Regions from separate parts of the Streptomyces sp. NPDC003035 genome, predicted to be linked through region 2. Evidence: riboswitches for the same ligand, from Rfam matches in the RefSeq annotation. Region 2 holds a riboswitch; the other holds the start of a gene.

What was found. Region 2 has a riboswitch for cyclic di-AMP ahead of ACFYV5_RS00485 (M23 family metallopeptidase). Riboswitches for the same ligand answer to the same signal wherever they lie in the genome.
Positions count from the first base shown of each region.
Region 1: linked by a shared signal. The riboswitch ahead of ACFYV5_RS27300 (transglycosylase family protein) and the one ahead of ACFYV5_RS00485 (M23 family metallopeptidase) in region 2 are both predicted to bind cyclic di-AMP.

Region 1 covers NZ_JBIAPJ010000009.1:84,134-95,124, forward strand. Annotated here, with positions in the region: gene ACFYV5_RS27265 (ABC transporter permease) at 1-386, shown strand, start outside; gene ACFYV5_RS27270 (class I SAM-dependent methyltransferase) at 456-1,754, opposite strand; gene ACFYV5_RS27275 (NAD(P)/FAD-dependent oxidoreductase) at 1,947-3,329, opposite strand; gene ACFYV5_RS27280 (exopolyphosphatase) at 3,698-4,612, opposite strand; gene ACFYV5_RS27285 (DUF501 domain-containing protein) at 4,609-5,145, opposite strand; gene ACFYV5_RS27290 (septum formation initiator family protein) at 5,250-5,714, opposite strand; gene eno (phosphopyruvate hydratase) at 5,831-7,117, opposite strand; gene ACFYV5_RS27300 (transglycosylase family protein) at 7,464-8,156, opposite strand; cyclic di-AMP (ydaO/yuaA leader) riboswitch at 8,160-8,335, opposite strand; gene ACFYV5_RS27305 (transglycosylase family protein) at 8,595-9,602, opposite strand; gene ACFYV5_RS27310 (cytochrome P450) at 9,716-10,957, opposite strand.
Region 2 covers NZ_JBIAPJ010000001.1:108,689-119,679, reverse strand. Annotated here, with positions in the region: gene ACFYV5_RS00500 (GNAT family N-acetyltransferase) at 1-147, opposite strand, end outside; gene ACFYV5_RS00495 (HPr family phosphocarrier protein) at 325-606, shown strand; gene ACFYV5_RS00490 (GntR family transcriptional regulator) at 771-1,454, opposite strand; gene ACFYV5_RS00485 (M23 family metallopeptidase) at 1,618-2,400, opposite strand; cyclic di-AMP (ydaO/yuaA leader) riboswitch at 2,413-2,577, opposite strand; gene ACFYV5_RS00480 (M16 family metallopeptidase) at 2,778-4,145, opposite strand; gene ACFYV5_RS00475 (pitrilysin family protein) at 4,172-5,518, opposite strand; gene ACFYV5_RS00470 (DNA topoisomerase (ATP-hydrolyzing) subunit A) at 5,822-8,281, shown strand; gene ACFYV5_RS00465 (CobW family GTP-binding protein) at 8,278-9,354, opposite strand; gene ACFYV5_RS00460 (MFS transporter) at 9,451-10,710, opposite strand; gene ACFYV5_RS00455 (ATP-binding protein) at 10,978-10,991, shown strand, end outside.

The DNA.
Region 1 (10,991 bases), on a different contig from region 2:
TGTACGGCCTGCTGGCGATGGCCCTGATCATCGCGGTCCTCGGTGTCGTGAACACCCTCGCCATGTCGGTCTTCGAGCGGCAGCAGGAGATCGGGATGCTGCGGGCGATCGGTCTCGACCGTCGCCGGGTCAAGCGGATGGTCCGTCTGGAGGCCGTGGTCATCTCGCTGTTCGGCGCGGTGGTCGGCATCGGTCTCGGCTCGTTCCTCGGCTGGGCGATCGGCGAGACGTTCAAGGCCAGCCTGCCGGGTTACGCCCTGGTCCTGCCCTGGGACCGGATCGGGATCTTCGTGGTCCTCGCCGGCCTGGTCGGTGTGCTGGCCTCCCTCTGGCCCGCCCGCAGCGCGGCGAAGCTGAACATGCTGAACGCCATCAAGGCCGAGTAGCGGCGGCACGGGTACGAGGAAGGGCCGGGCTCCCGCACAGGGGCCCGGCCCTTCCTCGTACACCCGATGTCAGGGCTTCTCGTTCCACACCCGGGGCCGCAGGGGCACGCCCGAGGCGCCCGACTCGGGCGTCCTCACCGCGAGGAACTGGTTCACGCCGATCCGGTTGCGCTCGAAGGCGACGGCGGAGGCGGCCATGTAGAGCCGCCAGATCCTGGCCCGGCCGGGCGAGGTGTTCCGTACGGCCCGGCTCCAGTCGGCCTCCAGGTTGGCCACCCAGCGGCGCAGCGTCAGGGCGTAGTGCTCGCGGATGGCCTCCACGTCACGGACCTCGAAGCCGGCGTCCTCCAGGGTGGAGAGCGTGCGGCCCATCGGGGCCAGCTCGCCGTCCGGGAAGACGTACGCGTCGATGAACGCGTCCACCTGGTAGGCGGTCTCGTCCGGTTCGGGGCGGCGGGAGATCTGGTGGTTGAGCAGCCGGCCGCCGGGCTTGAGGAGCGCGTACAGGGTGTCGGCGTACTCGCGGTAGCGGACCGCGCCGACGTGTTCGGCCATCCCGATGGACGAAATGGCGTCGTACGGGCCGTCCTTGACGTCCCGGTAGTCCTGGACGCGGATCTCGATCCGGTCGGTCAGCCCCTCCTCGGCGATCCGCTTGCGGGCGTAGGCGGCCTGCTCGCGGGAGAGGGTGATGCCGACGACCTGGGCGCCGTACTCGCGGGCCGCGTGCATGGCCATGGAGCCCCAGCCGCAGCCGACGTCGAGCAGCCGGTCGCCCTCCTTCAGGTTCAGCTTGCGGGCGATGAGGTCCAGCTTGTCGCGCTGGGCGTCCTCCAGGGTGCCGCCGTCCGTCCAGTACGCGCACGAGTAGACCATCGAGGGCCCGAGGACCAGCTCGTAGAAGTCGTTGCCCACGTCGTAGTGGTGACTGATCGCCTGCTTATCGCGGTGCTTGCTGTGGCGGGAGCCGGAGCGCCGGCGCATCTCCTCGGCGGGCGGCGCGGGCGGCGGGAAAGGACCGGCCAGTTTGAGCAGGGCGCGCGCCGCGGCGCGCAGCTTCGGGTCGCGTACGGACTCCAGGGCGCCCCTGGTCTCGTCCGCGCGCTCCCAGATCAGTCCGGAGAGCCGGTCCAGGACCTCGTAGAGGTCTCCCTCGACGTCGATCTCACCGGCCACCCAGGCCCGGGCGAGGCCCAGCTCGCCGGGCTTCCACAGCAACCGTCGCAGGGCGCGACGGTGCCGGACGATCAGGACGGGGCCGTCCCCGGGCCCGGCTTGGCTGCCGTCCCAGGCTCGCAGACGCACCGGGAGCGGGGTCCCCAGGAGATCCTCCGCGAGAGTGGTCAGCCGCAATGCGGCGTCGGCCATGGTGCACACCTCCGTGATGTCGTGCCCCAGAAATGCTCGTCACCACGTAAACACCCTCCGTAGGCGTTTTTCGTCCCGTCGGCACGCAACGACTCGGCAAAACACTCGGGCGGAAGACTCGGGCGGACATGCCGAAGGGCCGTCCGCACCACGGATGGCGGACGGCCCTTACGGAGGTGTACTGCGGTGGAGCTAGGAGGCCTTGGCCTTCTCCTGGCTCGCGGCGGCGGCCGGAGCGGGAGCGGGCTTGGCCGCCTCGTAGAACTCCTCGCGCGGCGTCTCCATCGCACCGAGGGAGACGACCTCGCGCTTGAGGAACATCGCGAGGGTCCAGTCGGCGAAGACGCGGATCTTGCGGTTCCAGGTCGGCACGGCCAGACCGTGGTAGCCACGGTGCATGTACCAGGCGAGACGGCCCTTGAGCTTGATCTTCATCTTGCCCATGACGATCATCGCGACGCCCTTGTGCAGGCCGAGACCCGCGACCGCGCCCTTGTTGGCGTGCGCGTACTCCTTCTGCGGGAAGCCCCGCATGCCGGAGACCACGTTGTCGCCGAGGACCTTCGCCTGGCGCAGCGCGTGCTGGGCGTTCGGCGGGCACCAGGCGTTCTCCACGCCGGCCTTGCGGGCGGCGAGGTCCGGAACCTGGGCGTTGTCGCCCGCGGTCCAGATGTAGTCGGTGCCGGTGACCTGGAGGGTCGGCTGGGCGTCCACGTGGCCGCGCGGGCCGAGCGGGAGGCCGAAGCGGGCCAGCGCCGGGTTGGGCTTGACGCCCGCGGTCCAGACGATGGTGCTGGAGTCGACCTCGAGGCCGTTCTTCAGCACGACGTGGCCGTCGACGCAGGAGTCCATCGACGTCGAGAGGTAGATCTCGACGCCACGGCCCTCGAGGTGCTCCTTGCCCCAGCGGCCCAGCTCCGGGCCGACCTCGGGAAGGATCTTGTCGGCGGCGTCGACCAGGATGAAGCGCATGTCCTCGCGCTTCACGTTGGTGTAGTACTTCGCCGCGTCGCGGGCCATGTCCTCGACCTCGCCGATGGTCTCCGCGCCGGCGAAGCCGCCGCCCACGAAGACGAAGGTCAGCGCCTTGCGGCGGACCTCCTCGTCGGTCGTCGAGTCCGCCTTGTCCAGCTGCTCCAGGACGTGGTTGCGGAGGCCGATGGCCTCCTCCACGCCCTTCATGCCGATGCCCTGCTCGGCGAGGCCGGGGATCGGGAAGGTACGGGAGACCGCGCCCATCGCGATGACCAGGTAGTCGAAGGGCAGCTCGTAGGCCTCGCCGACGAGCGGCGCGACCGTGGCGACCTTGCGGTCCTGATCGATGGTGGTGACGCGACCGGTGAGCACCTCGGCTCCGCGCACGACGCGTCGCAGCGGGACGACGACGTGACGCGGCGAGATGCTGCCTGCGGCGGCTTCGGGGAGGAAGGGCTGGTACGTCATGTACGACCGCGGGTCGACGACCGTGACGGTCGCCTCGCCGAAGCGCATCTTCTTGAGGATGCGCCGAGCTGCGTACAGGCCTACGTACCCACCGCCTACTACGAGGATCCTGGGACGCTCCGTGGTGCTCATGCATCGAGTATCCACCCCTCTGAGGGGGGTCGCTCGTGCGCCCCTTCACAAGGTCTTCGGGGTGTTCTGCTACACTCCGCCGCCCACGTGACCCACGTCATGGTCGTGCAAAGGAACCAGGGTGCGGGGGTGAACGTTGTTCACCCCTACTGAACTGGCCCGGAGAGCGGTTCTTAACGCTGAACCACAGGGTGCGTTCACACGATGGAAACATCGAGCGAAGACGGCTCCGCGCCTACGAAAGAGCCCCGACAGGGGTGTTGGAGGCTCTGAAGCCCCTCCGCGACCCCCATCAGGGCTCTTTTCCTTGTGAAGAACTTCACGAACTTTCCCGACGGGTCGTTTCCGGACGCGTCGCCGGGTGCCCGTTATGCCACGGACAGAGCGATTCCGTCGAGGATGTCGTGCTCGCTGACGACGACCTCGCGGGCCCCGGTCCGCTCCATGATCTCGAGCAGGACCAGCGCCCCGGCGATGATCACGTCGACCCGTCCCGGGTGCATGACGGGGATCGCCGCGCGCTCGTCGTGGGTGGAGCCGAGCAGCCGGCCGACCACCTCGGCGACGCGGTCGTAGGAGATCCGGGAGCGGTGGATCTTCTCGGAGTCGTACTCCTCCAGGTCCAGCGCGATCGCGGCGACCGTGGTCACGGAGCCGGCGAGCCCGACGAGGGTGTCGGCCTCGGCGATCGGGACGGTCCGCTCGGCCACGTCGAGCGCGGCCCGGATGTCGGCGCGGATCGCCTCGACCTCGGCAGCGGCCGGCGGGTCGCTGCGGACGTGCCGCTCGGTGAGCCGTACACAGCCGATGTCGACGGACCGGGCGGCCTCGACGTGCCGGTTGCCGACGACGAACTCCGTCGAGCCGCCGCCGATGTCGACGACCAGGTACCGCTCGTCCCCGTGCAGTTCGAGCGTGGCGCCGGTGAAGGAGAACTCGGCCTCCTGGTCGCCGGAGATCACCTCGGGCTCGACGCCCAGGATGTCCAGGACCCCGGCGACGAACTCGTCGCGGTTCTCGGCGTCGCGGGAGGCGGAGGTGGCCACGAAGCGCACCTTCTCGGCGCCCAGTTCCTTGATGACGGCCGCGTACGCGCGACAGGCCGCGAAGGTCCGCTCCAGGGCCTCGGGCGCGAGCCGGCCGGTCTTGTCGACGCCCTGCCCGAGCCGGACGATCGTCATCCGCCGGTCCAGCTCGATCAGCTCACCCGTGTCCGGGTGGACGTCGGCGACCAGGAGGCGGATGGAGTTCGTCCCGCAGTCGATGCCCGCGACCCGGGTCATTCGGCGGCCTCCCTCTCCCCGCAGGGGTCGACGCAGGGGCCCTTGGCCCACCACTCCGGCAGCATCGCGAGGGCCTCGTCGCCCAGCGGGTTCACGCCGGGACCCGCGGCCAGCGAGTGGCCGACCAGGACATGCAGGCACTTGACCCGGTCCGGCATGCCGCCGGCGCTGGGGAAGCCCTCCAGGACCTCGATGGCGTCGCGGCGGGCGATGTAGTCCTCGTGCGCGGCCCGGTAGGCGGCGGCCAGCTCAGGGTCGGTGCCGAGCCGGGCCTGCATCTCCTTCATGACCCCGTTGGCCTCGAGCGTGCCGATCGCGGAGGCCGCACGGGGGCAGGTCAGGTAGTACGTGGTGGGGAACGGGGTGCCGTCCGGGAGCCGCGGCGCGGTCTCGACGACATCCGGGTTGCCGCACGGGCAACGGTGCGCGATGGCGCGCAGCCCCCGGGGCGGTCGGCCGAGCTGCGCCTCGAAGGCGGCGACGTCCGCGTCGGTGGGCTCGGTGCGTGCGGTCTGCGGAGGGGGCGTTTCCATGCGGCGTCTTGTCTTCTCGTCGGTGGTCGGTCGGTGGGCCGGTGGCAGCGGCCCGATGGCCGGGAGCCCCGGAGGCCCGGGCCCCATCATCTCGTGTCGACGGGCTAGCGGCGCGCGTCGGTGTGGTCGACGCCGTCCCAGAGGTCGGAGTACCAGGGGCGGTCGGTCGCGCCCTGCTCCTCGCGGCGGGCGCGCTCGGCCTCGGGGTCGTTCACGGTGAAGCCGGTCTCGCCGGGCATCACGTAGTGCAGGTGCTCGCGGGCGAGGCGGCGGACGTAGGCCGGGTCCTGGAGACGGGCCTTCTCGTCGCGCAGCTCCTCGACCCGGGCGGCGGCCTCGGCCGCCTGGCGCTGCTGCTCCGCGATCTCGCCACGCTGGGAGACGTACTGCCGCATGGGGTAGGCGAGCGCCACCACCAGGGAGCAGACGACCAGGGCGAGGAAGGCCGCCCGGCCGGTGAGGCGGGAGCGGCGGGCCTGACGGCGGGTCTGGGAGCGGTAGACACGGGCGGCGGTCTGCTCGCCGAGCAGCTTGATCCTGGTCGCGGTCGAGAACCGGTCCCGGGCCATGTGCGCGCCTCCCCATTACGTACGAACGTCCCCGCACACGGTACGGGACCGCGTGCGGGGACGTATGTACGACGGGCTGTCGGCCCGTGAGCCGGTGTCAGCCCTTGCTGTGCTTATCAGTTCGCAGAGCGAAACCGCGGGAAAGCGCTGCGGCCGGCGTAGACCGCGGCGTCGTCGAGGATCTCCTCGATGCGCAGGAGCTGGTTGTACTTGGCGACGCGCTCGGAGCGGGCCGGGGCGCCGGTCTTGATCTGGCCGCAGTTGGTGGCGACGGCCAGGTCGGCGATGGTGACGTCCTCGGTCTCGCCGGAGCGGTGGGACATCATGCACTTGAAGCCGTTGCGCTGGGCCATCTCGACGGCGTCGAGGGTCTCGGTCAGCGAACCGATCTGGTTGACCTTGACCAGGAGGGCGTTGGCGGTGTTCTCCTCGATGCCGCGGGCCAGGCGCTCCGGGTTGGTGACGAACAGGTCGTCACCGACCAGCTGCACCTTGGCGCCGAGCTTGTCGGTGATGGCCTTCCAGCCGGCCCAGTCGTCCTCGAACAGCGGGTCCTCGATGGAGACCAGCGGGTACGCGTCGACGAGCTCCGCGTAGTAGTCGGTCATCTCGGCGGCCGAGCGGGTCTTGCCCTCGAACTCGTACGAGCCGTCCTTGTAGAACTCGGACGCGGCGACGTCGAGCGCCAGCGCGATGTCCTTGCCCGGGACGTAGCCGGCCTGCTTGATGGCCTCGAGGATGAGGTCGAGCGCCTCGCGGTTGGAGCCGAGGTTCGGGGCGAAGCCGCCCTCGTCGCCGAGACCGGTGGACAGGCCCTTGGTCTTCAGGACGGACTTGAGGGTGTGGTAGACCTCGGTGCCCCAGCGCAGGGCCTCGGAGAAGGACTCCGCGCCGATCGGCGCGATCATGAACTCCTGGATGTCCACGTTGGAGTCGGCGTGCGAGCCGCCGTTCAGGATGTTCATCATCGGAACGGGCAGCAGGTGCGCGTTCGGGCCGCCCAGGTAGCGGAAGAGCGGGAGGTCGGAGGCCTCGGAGGCGGCGTGCGCGACGGCGAGGGAGACGCCGAGGATGGCGTTGGCGCCGAGCGAGGCCTTGTTGTCGGTGGCGTCCAGGTCGAACATGGCCTGGTCGATCAGGCGCTGCTCGGTGGCGTCGTAGCCGACGAGCTCCGGGCCGATCTGCTCGATGACGGCGAGGACGGCCTTCTCCACGCCCTTGCCCATGTAGCGGCTCTTGTCTCCGTCACGGAGCTCAATGGCCTCGAACGCTCCGGTGGAGGCACCGGACGGAACGGCAGCACGGCCGGTGCTGCCGTCGTCGAGGCCGACCTCGACCTCGACCGTGGGGTTGCCTCGGGAGTCCAGGATTTCCCGGGCTACGACGACGTCGATGGACGGCACGAGCATCTCCTTCTGGGATGTGACGCTAGATGTGACGAACACTTGTGCAGGGTCGCTTCGGCCTTGCGACAAGAGCCTAACCGGCTCCGGGGCTCCGGCCAGCCGGGCGCCCGCCCGCTGGGACGAAAAAGGACCCAAGGGCATGCATCCCGGGGCGAACGACCCCGAAGCTACCTTCCGGTAACGCGGACCTCCGGAAGGCGGAGCCCTCGGGAAGGGGGAGCCCTCGGGAAACGCGGAACCCCGGTCCGGCGCGCACGGGGGAAGGGCGCGCCGGACCGGGGTGGTCACCGCGGGAGGGTCGGAGGGACCGCGTGAGCCGCCGGACTCACGCGAACCGCCGGGCTCACTTCAGGTGAAGCTGCTGGCCCGGGTAGATCAGGTCGGCGTCGTCGACGACGTCCTTGTTGAGCTGGAAGAGCTTCTCCCAGCCACCCTTGACGTCGTGGGCGGCGGCGATCTTGCTCAGCGTGTCGCCGGCGACGACCTTGTACTCGCCGTCGCCCTTCTCGACCTTCTTGCCGGTCGGGGTGGTGACGGTCTTCTTGGACTCGGCCTTCTTCGGGGCGGTCCGCGTCTCGCTGCGGGTCGTCGGCTGCTCGGCCTGACGCTCCTGCTTCGGGGCGGCCTGCTGGGCAGGCGCCTCGACGGCACCGGTGTCCGGGGAGGCGCTGGAGAGGCCCACGCCACAGCTCGGCCAGGCACCCTTGCCCTGACCGGCGAGGACCTTCTCGGCGATCGCGATCTGCTGCGACTTCGAGGCCTGGTCGGCGGTGGCGGCGTACGCGGTGCCACCGTAGGCGGCCCACGTGGAGGCGGAGAACTGCAGGCCGCCGTAGTAGCCGTTGCCGGTGTTGATGGACCAGTTGCCGCCGGACTCGCACTGGGCGACGGTGTCCCACTCGGAGGCGGTGGCGGCCGAGGCGGACCCGGCGGTCATCAGCGGGGCGGCGACGGCGACACCGGCGACACCGGCGAGGGCGACGGCGCGGGTGGCCTTGGAGGGACGGCGGTGTTTGCCCTTGGCGGAAAACAGCATGGGAAATCTCCTCACCGACGCCTACGAGGTGAGCTGTCGGGTTCGGGCCATGTGAGTTGCCCGGCCGCGCGACCTAGCGCGCGGCTTCACCCCAAGCCGCTCCGTCGGCCGTCTGTCTCAACGGCCGGGGGCGGCACTTACCTTGGGTCCCCCGCTCCTGCCTTCGGCGCATGACGCGACGACTGTTCCCATCGGCCGACGGCAGGATTCGGCGTATCGGTCGACGGGGCCCGCGGTGGCGAGCGGTGATGACCGTAGACACAGACCCCTCGGAAGTTCAAAGACGTCCATTGGGGAAAAATCGCCCGTACGTGCTCCGGGACGAAGGGTGTTTACGCAGGTGAGAGGTGACGGAAGCAAAGTTTGCGGACGTGATACGCCAGTTGCGACAAAGAGACCCATGTCTCACTTGCACAGAACTGGACATACAGAATCTAACTAACCCTTGGATCCGGGCAGACCGATCGTCAGATCGAGGCTCTGGCCAGGCAGGATCAGGTCCGGATCGGTGCCGACCGTCGACCGGTTGGCGTCGTAGAGGGCGCCCCAGCCGCCGGGGAGTTCGTTCTCCTGAGCAATCTCGGTGAGACTGTCGCCCGGCTTGACGGTGTATGCGTCCGAAGTGTCCTTGGAGTCCGCTACGTCCTCGGAGCCCCCGGAGTCCGTTCCGTCCGCAAGGTCCGCATTGTTGGCATCCTCGCCCGGCGTCACCCCACCTGTCGGCGCGTCAGTCGGCGAGGTGCCCGGCGAGGTGCTCGGTGACGCGTGACGTCCCGTTTCGCCAATACTGCCCGGATTGACCGTCTCCTCCGGGGCCGCGTCACCGCGGTGCTTGCCGGTGCCTGACTCCACCGGCACGGAGGGCGTGGTGGGTGCGGTGGGCGTGGCGGACGTGACGGGCGCCTCCGTGAGGGCGTCCGGGGCCGGCGTCGCGGGCGCGGTCGTCTCGGGAGTGGTGGCGTCGGGGGCCGCGGGGGCGGCCGGAAGGCCCGCGGTCAGGTTCGACTCCGGGAGGGGGGCCGTGGACTCCGGCGGAGCGACCGCCGGACCCGGGTCGACACCGGGAGCGGCGCCGTCGTTCGTCAACCCGGCGATCGGGGCGCAGGTGGCCCACTGCATGGAGCCCGCGGCGAGCGCCTTCTCGGCCACCGCGATCTGCTGGGCGCGGCTGGCGAGATCGGCACTGGTGGCGTACGCGAGGCCGCCGTACGTCTCCCAGGTCTCCTGCGTGAACTGCAGCCCGCCGTAGAGCCCGTTGCCGAAGTGGGCGCTCCACAGGCCGCCCGACTCGCACTCGGCGACCCGGTCCCAGGTGGCGGCGTCGGCGGCGGAGGCGGAGCCCGCGGCGAGCAGCGGCAGAGCGAGGGCCGACCCCGTGACGCCTGCGGCGACGACGATGGCGGGGGCCTGGCGGGGTCTGCGGTGTCGACCGTTCCCGGAGCGCATGCGGAGTGCCTTTCGCGTGACTGCTGAGGTGACGGTGAACGTAGCGGCATTCGAACGTCAGTCACAAGTCGATGCAGCGGAGATCACGTAAAAGTCACAGTCTTGACGGGCCGTCAGCTCACAACTCGGTCGAACCGCACCGGAAGGGTACGCAACCCCCGCATGATGAGGCCTCCGCGCCACCGCAGATCGGCCGGATCGGCGGCAAGTCGCAGCTCCGGCAGGCGGGTCAGCAGCGTGGCGAGCGCGATCTGGCCCTCCAGCCGGGCGAGCGGGGCACCGATGCAGTAGTGGATGCCGTGCCCGTACCCCAAGTGCTGGTTGTCGCGCCGGGACAGATCGAGGGTGTCCGGCTCGTCGAAGCGCGCCGGGTCGCGGTCGGCGGCGGCGAGCACGACGAGGACCGGGTCACCCGCAGGGATCGCCTGCCCGCCGATGGTCAACGGCTCCCTGGCGTACCGCCAGGTCGCCAGCTCCACCGGCCCGTCGTAGCGCAGCAGCTCCTCGACCCCGGTCTCCAGCAGGCCCCGCTCCCCCGCCGCGAGCGAGGTCTCGAGACGCGCGCGCTCCTCCGGGTTGCGCAGCAGGGCGTACACCCCGTTGCCGATGAGGTTGACGGTGGTCTCGAACCCCGCGAAGAGAAGGATGAAGGCCATGGCGGCCGCCTCGTTCTCGGTGAGGTGCTCGCCGTGGTCCGAGGCCTTGATGAGCCCCGAGATCAGGTCGTCGCCCGGGTCGAGCCGCTTGCGGTGGATCAGCTCCGCGAGATACCCGCGCATCTTCTTGACCGACCGTGCCACCCCGCCGCGCGGCCCGCCGCCGTGGCGGATCATCATCCCGGCCCAGTCCCGGAAGTCGTCCTGGTCCTCGCGGGGGACGCCGAGCAGGTCGCAGATCGCGTAGATGGGCAGCGGGAAGGCGAACTCGTGGATGAGGTCGGCCTCCCCGGTCTCCGCGAAGGAGTCGATCAGCCGGTCGGTCAGCTCTTGGACCCGCGGGGCGAACTCGGCGACCCGGCGCGGGGTGAACGCCTTGGACACCAGCCGCCGCAGCCGGGTGTGGTCCGGTGGGTCGATGTTGAGCAGATGTGTCATCAGCTCGGCCTTGCGCTCCCCGGGGATCCCGGTCTTCCCCTTGGCGTGCGAGGGCTCGTCGTGGTGGGCCGGGTTCTTCGACAGACGCTGGTCGGCGAGGGCCTGCCGGGCGTCGGCGTACCGCGTCACCAGCCAGGCGTCGACCCCGCTGGGCAGCTTCGTCCGGTGGACGGGCGCGTGCTCGCGCAGCCAGGCGTAGGCCGGGTACGGATCGGTCGCGAACTCCCAGGTGAAGAGCTCGGGGGCGGGGGGCGTGCTCACCCTGAGACGGTACAAGGTCGCCCCCGCGCCGGCT
Region 2 (10,991 bases):
TTCGTAGAAGCTGACGAGCCGGTCGGCGTCGTCGACGGTGATGGGCCTGATGCGCGCCGTGCCGCCGTCGCGGAGGACCACATCCGCCTCCCAGTGGGCGGGGTAGGCGTGTTCCGGTTGCTCCGGCCGTTCCGACGCGCTCTGCATGGGCCAAGCGTACGGCCGGGGTCCGACAGTGGCACCGGTCGTGTGGCGTCTGCGCGCCGGGCAGGGTAGGGAGGACCCATCAGCCCCTGCCGCAGGGGCCGCAGGTCGGCCACGAGCACCCCGCGACCCGTGAGAGACTGGTCTAGACAACCCGCTTGAGACTTGAAGGGCAACACCATGGCTGAGCGCCGCGTCAACGTCGGCTGGGCCGAGGGCCTGCACGCCCGCCCCGCCTCCATCTTCGTCCGTGCCGCCACGGCCTCCGGCGTCCCCGTGACGATCGCCAAGGCCGATGGCAACCCGGTGAACGCCGCGTCGATGCTCGCGGTGCTCGGTCTGGGCGCGCAGGGCGGCGAGGAGATCGTGCTCGCTTCGGACGCCGATGGCGCCGAGGCCGCTCTGGACCGTCTGGCGAAGCTGGTTGCCGAGGGACTCGACGAGCTTCCCGAGACCGTCTGACCGTCCGACCGAATTCCGGTTTCCGATGGAGCCGCGCACGCCGAAATGACGGCGGGCGCGGCTCCATTGTTTTCCCCACCGGTCCGGCTTGTCGTTCCCGCTGGAATTCAGAGCAGCACGAAGAAAGCCCGTCGAATTCCTATTCTTTGTATACGGCCCGCGTGTTAATTCCGGACGTTCACGGTGTTGACGACGTGTTGCGAAGCCCTCACACGCCCGCGCTCGACGCGCTTCAACCGGTGCTGCGCCAGGGAGCGCTCCGCGTGCAGCGCGGTCAGGGCGCGGGCCCGTTCCGCGTCGCCGCGCGCCACCGCGTCCACGATCGCCCCGTGCTCGGCCCACGCCTCGACGGGCTGGGCCGCCGGCTCGACCGCGTACATCCAGGCGATCTTGTGCCGGAGCTGGGTGAGCAGCGCCGTGAGCGCCGGGCTGCCGGAGGCCTGCGCCAGCGTCTCGTGGAACCAGCCGCCGAGCGAGCGCAGATCCTCGCCCTGCCCGCGCCTGGCCCTCTCCTGACCCAGCCTGACCAGGCCGCGCAGCACCTTGAGGTGCGCCTCGGTACGGCGCTGGGCGGCGCGGGCGGCACCGAGCGGCTCGAGCAGCGCCCGTACGTCCAGCAGGTCCGCCGCCTCCTGCTCGGTGGGCTCGGCGACATGGGCGCCCGCGTGGCGGCGGGTGATCACGAAGCCCTCGGACTCCAGGGTGCGCAGGGCCTCGCGGACCGGAACGCGGGAGACTCCGTAGCGGCGGGCCAGCTGTTCCTCGGTCAGCCGGCTGCCGCACGCGAAGACACCGGAGACGATGTCGTCCCGGATCGCCGTGCATACCGAGTGCGCGGGAATGCGCATGTTCGACCTCCGCTTTGATCCGCGCGAAACCGGTTCGCCGCGACTCTATTGCAGCAGAGCACTATTTCCGATGGGTCTCCGGGAAGCATGGATATCTTTTGGCCAGCAAAAAGCCCCGGCTCAGTACGAGCCGGGGCTTTTCTGACGTGCTGTGAGTCTGCGGTCAGACGTTCACGCCGCGGGCGCGCAGATACGCGACCGGGTTGATGTCGGAGCCGTACTCGGCGCTGGTGCGCGCCTCGAAGTGGAGGTGCGGGCCGGTCGAGTTGCCGGTCGAGCCGGAGAGGCCTATCTGCTGGCCCGGGGTGACCGACTGGCCGACCGAGACGCTGATGGCCGACAGGTGACCGTACTGGGTGTACGTGCCGTCGTTCATCCGGATGACGATGTTGTTGCCGTACGCGCCACCCCAGCCGGCCTCCACGACGGTGCCGGATCCGACGGAGACGACCCGGCTGCCGGAGGCGGCACGGAAGTCGACGCCGGAGTGGCTGCCGGAGGACCAGAGCGACCCACCGGCCTGGTAGCCGGTGGTCACGTACGAGCCGGCTATGGGGAGCTGGAAGGAGTTCAGGCGCTTGCGCTCGGCCTCACGGGCGGCGCGCTCCTTGGCCTCGCGGATCTCCTTGGCGCGGGCCTCGGCCTTGCGCTTCGCCTCGGCCTTGGCGCGGGCGGCGGCCTCGGCGCGCTCCCGGGCCTCGACGGCCTCGCGCTCCTGGGCGGCGGCCTGGGCGTCGATCGTGTCGGCGAGGTCGTCGACGGCGACGATCTGGGTCAGGCCGGTGTCCTCGGGAGAGGGGGCGTCCGCGTCGACGGCGAGCGCCGGGGAGGCGAGGGTGCCGATGACGCCGGTGGTGGCGAGTGTCGCGATGCCGGCGATGCCCGCGCTGCGGCGCGCCAGACGGCTCGGACCACGATGCTTCCCGGTGGCACGGGTGAACGCCATGTAGTGGCTGATCCTTTCCTTCCTTCTCGCCTACCGGGTTAGCTGACGGGTTCGGAGCAGGAAGGTCTCCTACGGGCTCCTCCGCACGGATGCGAAGGCGTCCGATTCACCCCAGGGACTTCATGGGTCCCCGGCTCCCCAGGCTCGCGCCTGACGGGGACTCGGCGATGACTGTCCGATGCCGCGGGCGCGGCGGATGCAACTGGCGAACAGCCGGACCGACGCTAAGCGGACCGTCTTTCAATCAGCAAACAGACACGGCTGTTTGTAAGACATGCCACAGGGCATACAGCCACCGTCTTCCGCAATACGGACATAGGGAAGGACCCCGACGTACCGTGACGTCGGGGTCCTCCTAGGGTGCTCGGTCGCCTCGATCAGCCGGTGACGACGGTCACTTCGCCGATGCCGAGGGCGCGCACCGGCTCCTCGATCTGCGCCGCGTCACCGACGAGCACGGTGACCAGACGGTCCACCGGGAAGGCGTTGACGACGGCCGCCGTCGCCTCCACCGTGCCGGTCTCGGCCAGGCGGGCGTACAACTGCGCCTGGAAATCGTCCGGAAGGTGCTGCTCGACCTGGTCGGCGAGCGTTCCGGCGACGGAGGCGGCCGTCTCGTACTTCAGCGGCGCCACGCCCACCAGGTTCTGCACGGCCACATCGCGCTCGGCGTCCGTCAGACCCTCCGCGGCGAGGGTGCGCAGCACCTTCCACAGGTCGTCAAGTGCCGGGCCGGTGTTGGGGGTGTCGACCGACCCGCTGATGGCGAGCATCGAGGCGCCGTTGCCCCGGCCGTCGGAGCGCAGCACCTGGCCGAAGGCCCGCACGCCGTACGTGTAGCCCTTCTCCTCCCGCAGGACGCGGTCCAGACGGGAGGTGAGGGTGCCGCCGAGGCAGTACGTGCCGAGGACCTGGGCCGGCCAGACGCGGTCGTGCCGGTCGGCGCCCACGCGCCCGATGAGCAGCTGGGTCTGGACGGCGCCCGGCCGGTCCACGATCACCACGCGGCCGGTGTCGTCGGCCGTGATCGGCGGAACGGGACGCGGCTCGGCGGCGTTCCCCGTCCACGCGCCCAGCGTCTCGGCGAGGACCTTGTCCAGGTCCACGTCGGTCAGGTCGCCGACGACCACGGCGGTGGCCGTGGAGGGCCGCACATACGCCTCGTAGAAGGCGCGCACGGCGGCGGCGTCGATCGCCGCCACCGTCTCCTCGGTGCCCTGGCGCGGCCGGGACATGCGCGAGGCGGCCGGGAACAGCTCCTTGGAGAGCTGCTTGGCCGCCCGGCGGGCGGGGTTGGCCGTCTCGTGCGGGATCTCGTCGAGCCGGTTGCGCACCAGGCGCTCGACCTCGGTGTCGAGGAAGGCCGGCGCGATCAGCGCCTCGGAGAGCAGGCCGAGCGCCTTGGGCAGCCGGGAGACGGGGACCTCCAGGGAGACCCGTACGCCCGGGTGGTCGGCGTGCGCGTCGAGCGTGGCGCCGCAGCGCTCCAGCTCGGCCGCGAACTCCTCGGCGGAGTGCTTGTCCGTACCCTCGGAGAGGGCACGGGCCATGATCGTGGCCACGCCGTCCAGGCCCTCGGGCTCGGCGTCCAGCGGGGCGTCGAGGAAGACCTCGACGGCCACCACCTGCTGGCCGGGACGGTGGCAGTGCAGCACCGTCAGGCCGTTGTCCAGCGCTCCGCGGTCCGGGGCCGGGAAGGCCCAGGGCTTCGCGGTGCCCGGGTCCGGCTGCGGGTGGAACGTCATGCTCGTCAAAGACGCGGCAGCGTCGGTCACTGGTCCGCTCCCTCTTCCTCGTCGCTGTCGCTCTGTTCGGTACCGATCGGCTCGTAGACGAGCACCGCGCGGTTGTCCGGGCGCAGCCGGGCCTTGGCGACCGCCTGCACCTCCTCGGCGGTGACGTCCAGGACCCGGTGCACGGCGGTGAGGGCGAGCTGCGGGTCACCGAACAGGACCGCGAAGCGGCACAGTTCGTCGGCGCGGCCCGCGACCGTGCCGAGCCGGTCCAGCCACTCGCGCTCCAACTGGGCCTGGGCGCGCTCCATCTCCTCGGGCGTCGGCCCTTCGGCGGCGAACCGGGCCAGCTCCTCGTCGACGGCGGCCTCGATCCGGGGCACCTCGACCCCGCCGGACGTCTTGACGTCCAGCCAGCCGAGCGAGGGCGCGCCGGCCAGGCGCAGCAGCCCGAAGCCGGCGGCCACCGCCGTGCGGTCGCGGCGGACCAGGCGGTTGTGCAGCCGCGAGGACTCGCCGCCGCCGAGGACGGTCAGGGCCAGGTCGGCGGCGTCGCACTCGCGCGTGCCGTCGTGCGGGAGCCGGTAGGCGGCCATCAGCGCGCGGGCCGGGACCTCCTCCTCGACGACCTCGCGCAGCTGCTCCCCGATGGTGTCGGGCAGCGTGCCGTCGCGCGGCGGCAGCTTGCCGTCGTGGGACGGGATGGAGCCGAAGTACTTCTCGATCCAGGCCAGCGTCTGCTGGGGATCGATGTCGCCGACGACCGACAGCACCGCGTTGTTCGGCGCGTAGTACGTCCGGAAGAAGGACCGCGCGTCCTCGAGGGTGGCCGCGTCCAGGTCGGCCATGGAGCCGATCGGCGTGTGGTGGTACGGGTGGCCCTCGGGGTACGCGAGGGCGGTCAGCTTCTCGAAGGCGGTGCCGTACGGCACGTTGTCGTACCGCTGACGGCGCTCGTTCTTCACGACGTCCCGCTGGTTCTCCATGGACTCGTCGTCCAGGGCCGCGAGCAGCGAGCCCATGCGGTCCGCCTCCAGCCAGAGCGCGAGCTCCAGCTGGTGGGTGGGCATGGTCTCGAAGTAGTTGGTGCGCTCGAAGCTCGTCGTGCCGTTGAGCGAGCCACCCGCGCCCTGCACCAGCTCGAAGTGGCCGTTGCCGTGGACCTGCTTCGAGCCCTGGAACATGAGGTGCTCGAAGAGGTGGGCAAGGCCGGTGCGGCCCTCGACCTCGTGGCGCGAGCCGACGTCGTACCAGAGGCAGACCGCGGCGACCGGGGTCAGGTGGTCCTCGGAGAGCACCACCCGCAGGCCGTTGGCCAGCCGGTGCTCGGTCGCTGTCAGGCCGCCGGAGCCGGCCTCTGCCGTGGCCGTGTGACCCATGGGCATGTACGTCCCTTCGATCGCGATATGGAAAAGTCCTGCCACCCTATGCAAGCGCACTGACACCTGGCGAAGTTCCCGCTGGTTCCCCACGTCCCTCTTCCGGGTCGCGCGGACGTCGCGTACGGCTGACGCGGGGCTCACCGACGGCTGACACAGGGCTCGTGCACGGCAGTCGCGGGGCTCCCGCACGGCTCCCACACGGCTCCCCGGACGGCTGGGGACCGGGTCGCGGTCGGCGTTGTCGGTGGGACGGTCCACAATGGTCCGCGTCAGATCAACCTTGTTGGTGAAGGAGCCGCAGCCGCGATGGCCCGCCGCAGCACGAAGACACCGCCGCCGGACGACGCGTTCGAGGAGCGAATCCTCGACATCGACGTCGTCGACGAGATGCAGGGCTCCTTCCTCGAGTACGCGTACTCGGTGATCTACTCCCGCGCGCTGCCGGACGCCCGCGACGGCATGAAGCCGGTGCAGCGCCGCATCGTCTACCAGATGAACGAGATGGGCCTGCGCCCCGACCGCGGCTACGTGAAGTGCGCGCGTGTCGTCGGCGAGGTCATGGGCAAGCTGCACCCGCACGGCGACGCGTCGATCTACGACGCGATGGTGCGTATGGCGCAGCCCTTCTCCATGCGGCTCCCCCTCGTGGACGGCCACGGCAACTTCGGCTCGCTGGGCAACGACGACCCGCCGGCCGCCATGCGGTACACCGAGTCCAAGATGGCCGCCGCCGCGCTGATGATGACGGAGTCGATCGACGAGGACACCGTCGACTTCTCGCCGAACTACGACGGCCAGGAGCAGGAGCCCGTCGCGCTCCCCGCGGCGTACCCGAACCTGCTGGTCAACGGCGCGTCCGGCATCGCCGTCGGCATGGCCACGAACATGCCGCCGCACAACCTGGGCGAGGTGATCGCGGCCGCCCGGCACCTGATCCGGCACCCGAACGCGGACCTCGAGGCGCTGATGCGCTTCGTGCCCGGCCCCGACCTGCCGACGGGCGGCCGGATCGTCGGCCTGTCCGGCATCAAGGACGCGTACGAGAGCGGCCGCGGCACGTTCAAGATCCGCGCCACGGCGACGGTGGAGACCGTCACGGCCCGCCGCAAGGGCATCGTCGTCACCGAGCTGCCCTTCACGGTCGGCCCGGAGAAGGTCATCGCCAAGATCAAGGATCTGGTCGGCTCCAAGAAGCTGCAGGGCATCGCGGACGTCAAGGACCTCACCGACCGCAGCCACGGTCTGCGCCTGGTCATCGAGGTCAAGAACGGCTTCGTGCCGGAGGCGGTCCTGGAGCAGCTCTACAAGCTGACGCCGATGGAGGAGTCCTTCGGCATCAACAACGTGGCGCTGGTCGACGGCCAGCCGCTCACGCTGGGCCTGAAGGAGCTCCTGGAGGTCTATCTCGACCACCGCTTCGACGTGGTGCGCCGCCGCAGCGAGTTCCGCCGCACGAAGAAGCGCGACCGGCTGCACCTGGTGGACGGCCTGCTCATCGCCCTCCTCGACATCGACGAGGTCATCCGCCTGATCCGCTCCAGCGAGAACTCGGCGCAGGCGCGCGAGCGGCTGATGGGGCGCTTCTCGCTCAGCGAGACGCAGACGATCTACATCCTGGACACCCCGCTGCGCCGGCTCACCAAGTTCGACCGGATCGAGCTGGAGACCGAGCGCGACCGGCTCAACGGCGAGATCGACGAGCTGACGGGGATCCTGGAGTCCGACAACGAGCTGCGCAAGCTGGTCTCGGCCGAACTGGCCTCGGTGGCGAAGAAGTTCGGTACCGACCGGCGCACGGTGCTGCTGGAGTCGGCGGGTGCGCCCGTCACCGCCGTCTCCCTGGAGGTCGCGGACGACCCGTGCCGCGTGCTGCTCTCCTCGACCGGCCTGCTGGCCCGCACGGCCACGGCGGAGCTCCCGTCCGACGAGGACGGCGGCCGGCGCGCCAAGCACGACGTGATCGTCTCGGCGGTCCCGGCCACCCAGCGCGGCGACATCGGCGTGGTGACCTCGGCCGGACGACTGCTGCGGCTCGCGGTCATCGACCTTCCGCAGCTGCCGGACACCGCCGCCGCCCCGAACCTGGCGGGCGGGGCGCCGCTGGCGGAGTTCCTCACGCTGGAGAACGACGAGTCGGTGGTCTGTCTGACCACGCTCGACGAGTCCTCGCCGGGCCTGGCGCTCGGCACCCGGCAGGGTGTGGTGAAGCGCGTGGTGCCGGACTACCCGGCGAACAAGGACGAGTTGGAGGTCATCACCCTCAAGGAGGGTGACCGGATCGTCGGCGCGACCGAGCTGCGTACGGGCGAGGAGGACCTGGTCTTCATCACGTCCGACGCCCAGCTCCTGCGCTACCAGGCCTCGCAGGTACGGCCCCAGGGCCGCCCCGCGGGCGGCATGGCGGGCATCAAGCTGGCCGAGGGCGCCGAGGTGATCTCGTTCACGGCGGTGGACCCGGCGGCGGACGCGGTGGTGTTCACGGTCGCGGGTTCCACGGGCACGCTGGACGACACGGCCGGTACGTCGGCGAAGCTGACGCCGTTCGACCAGTACCCCCGCAAGGGGCGGGCGACGGGCGGTGTGCGCTGCCAGCGCTTCCTGAAGGGCGAGGACGTGCTGATCCTCGCCTGGGCGGGCGCGACCCCGGCTCTCGCCGCGCAGAAGAACGGCACCCCGGTGGACCTGCCGGAGGTCGACCCGCGCCGCGACGGCTCGGGCACCCCGCTGCCGAAGCCGATCGCGGTCCTGGCGGGCCCGGCGAGCTAGTCGAGCGGGTCGACGGGCTGTACCGGCTCCACCGGCTCTTCTTCGTTCTGTCGTACGTACCGCAGGACGCCCCACATGCTGTGCTCGTCGGGGGCGTCCTGCGGGCCGTTCACGCGGCAGCCGTCGAGCTCCTTGCGCAGGGCGTCGCCGTCGATGCCGGAGCCGATGAGGACGAGCTGGGTGAGCCGTTCCTGGCCGGCCTCCCACGGCTCGGGGGAGAAGCGCAGGAACCGGCCGACAGCGTGCACGGAGTAGCGGTTGCCGGGGTCGGCGGCGCCGAAGTCGACAAATCCCTTGATGCGGTAGAGGCCCTCCGGCCGGGAGTCCAGGAACTCCATCAGCCTGCGCGGGTGGAGGGCGGTGTCCGAGGCCAGGGAGAGGGTCTCGTACGCGGCGTGCGGGTGGTCGTGGTCCTCGTCCGGGTCGCCGTAGAGAAGATCCTCGATGGACATCTGGCCCTCGATCTCCCCGTCGGGCACCACCCGGTCGAAGAGCAGCTCGGGGTCGACGCGTCCGTGCGCGGCGCGAACCACCGCGGCGGGCCCCGCGAGCCCACTGACGGCGGCGTGGACGGCCTCCAGCTCCCGCTCGTCGACCCGGTCGGCCTTGTTGACCACGACCAGATCGGCCAGGGCGAGATGCCGGTCGGTCTCGGGGTGCCGCGCGCGCGTGGCGGAGAACTCGGCGGCGTCGACGACCTGCACGAGCCCGCCGTACACGATCCGCTCGTTCTCGCTGCCGAGCACCATCCGCACCAGCTCCTGGGGCTCCGCGAGCCCGCTGGCCTCGATCACGATGACGTCGAGACGCAGCTCGGGCCCGGTGAGCACCTCCAGGTACTCGTCCAGCTCGCTCACGTCGACGGCACAGCACAGGCAACCGTTGCCGAGCGAGACGGTGGACCCGACCTGCCCGGCGACGGTCATGGCGTCGATCCCGATGTCCCCGAAGTCGTTGACCATGACCCCGATCCGGGTGCCCCGGGCACTGCGCAGCAGATGGTTGAGCAACGTCGTCTTGCCCGACCCGAGGAACCCGGAGAGGACGACGACGGGAATCTGCTGGTTGGTCAAGGAAACCCCTCCGACGACTCGACACCCACCAAAGCCCCCAGAATAGGCAAGCCCCGGAACGGCACAGCCGCCGCAGGTGGGCGACGCACCGCTTGGTCAGACCGTTTCCTCGGAGGAGGTGGGGCGGCTGCCTCCTTTCCACGCGGGTTCAGGGGGTCTCTGCGTGGCGTGCTGGTGCCGTTGCGCCCAGCGGACGGCGGGGGGCGCTGCCAGGCCCGTCAGGGCGAACATGGCGCCCACGACGTACCAGCCGGGGCGGCCCCAGGTGATGCAGAGTGCGATGAGCAGGCCCGGGCCGAGGGCTTCGGCGAGGCCGGCGCCCAGGCCGAACACACCGAGGTACTGGCCGGTGGCGTGCGGCGGGGCGAGGGCGAAGGACACCTCGAAGCCGGCTGCGGCGTGCCACAGTTCGCCGACCGTGTGGATGACCACCGCGGTCATGATCAGGGTGGCTGCGGCCCAGGCCGGGATCCCCGCGGACAGCGAGACCAGTGCGCAGGCGACGAGGAAGGCCACACCCGCCCGGCGGTAGGCGGTCGCCCCCGCTGCCGGGGTGTTGATGCCACGGCTGGCTCGTACCTGGAACGCGACCACGATCACGGTGCCGGTGAGCATGGTGGCCGAGACCAGCCAGTGCGGTGCGGTGGTGGCCCCGACCAGCCACAGCGGAATGGCCACGGTCAGCACCTTGAACTGGATGGCCATGATGCCGTCGAGGACGGTGATCAGAAGGTAAGGGCGGTCCCGCAGGGCGATCCAGCGTGGACCCCCGACAGTGGGGACGGGCTTGACCGGCGGCAGGAGAACCAGGATCGCCGCGGAGGCGACGAACGCGATCGCGTTGCCGATGACCAGAAGGTGATAGGCGGTGAGGGTGCCCACCTGGACGACCCAGCCGGCGAGCAGGGCACCGAGGGAGACGCCGACGTTGGTCACAGCGCGGAGATAGGAACGGAACTCCTGCGGCCGGTCCCCTCCGTAGTGCCTGATCAGCGGACTGCGCGCAGCCAGTCCGGCCGCCTTCGCCCCGGTGGCTGTGGACACGACGAGGACGAACGGCCAGAAACTGTCCGCCAGCACGAAGCCGGCCGTTGCCAGTGCCTGGACGACGAGGGTGATCGCGTAGACGCCGCGCGCTCCGTGGGTGTCCGCGAGGTGGCCGGCGGCGATGCCCACAGCCAGCGCCATGAAGCCGGCGAGGGCGAGCCCGAGTCCCACGTGGCCTGCCGGAAGGTGAACAGCTTGAGTGAAGTACAGCACCCCGGCGGTCAAGTAGAGGCCACTGCCGACGGTGTAGACGAAGTTCGAGCCGGCGAGGACGCGCTGGGGTCCGGCATCCGGTATGAGAGGCGGCATGGCATGGCTCCACGTCCAGGCGACAGTAAGGACCCGAACAGCTTGTTGCACATTACTTGCAAGAGCAAGGTGTTTGCGACAACCGGGCTGAGAGCCGTCCCAGTCGGGCGGTAGGCCGCGGTGCGTCACCGCCGCGTCACACCCGGCCGAGCCGCACCCCTCGGCCCGGCCGAGGGCCGGGCGCACCCCGCCAGCCCGTAGCCCCGGCCCCGCCCGCCCGCCCCGCACATTTCCGGTCGCCGCCCCCCGCCCCGTACCGTTCCTGCCATGAGTCCCGCACC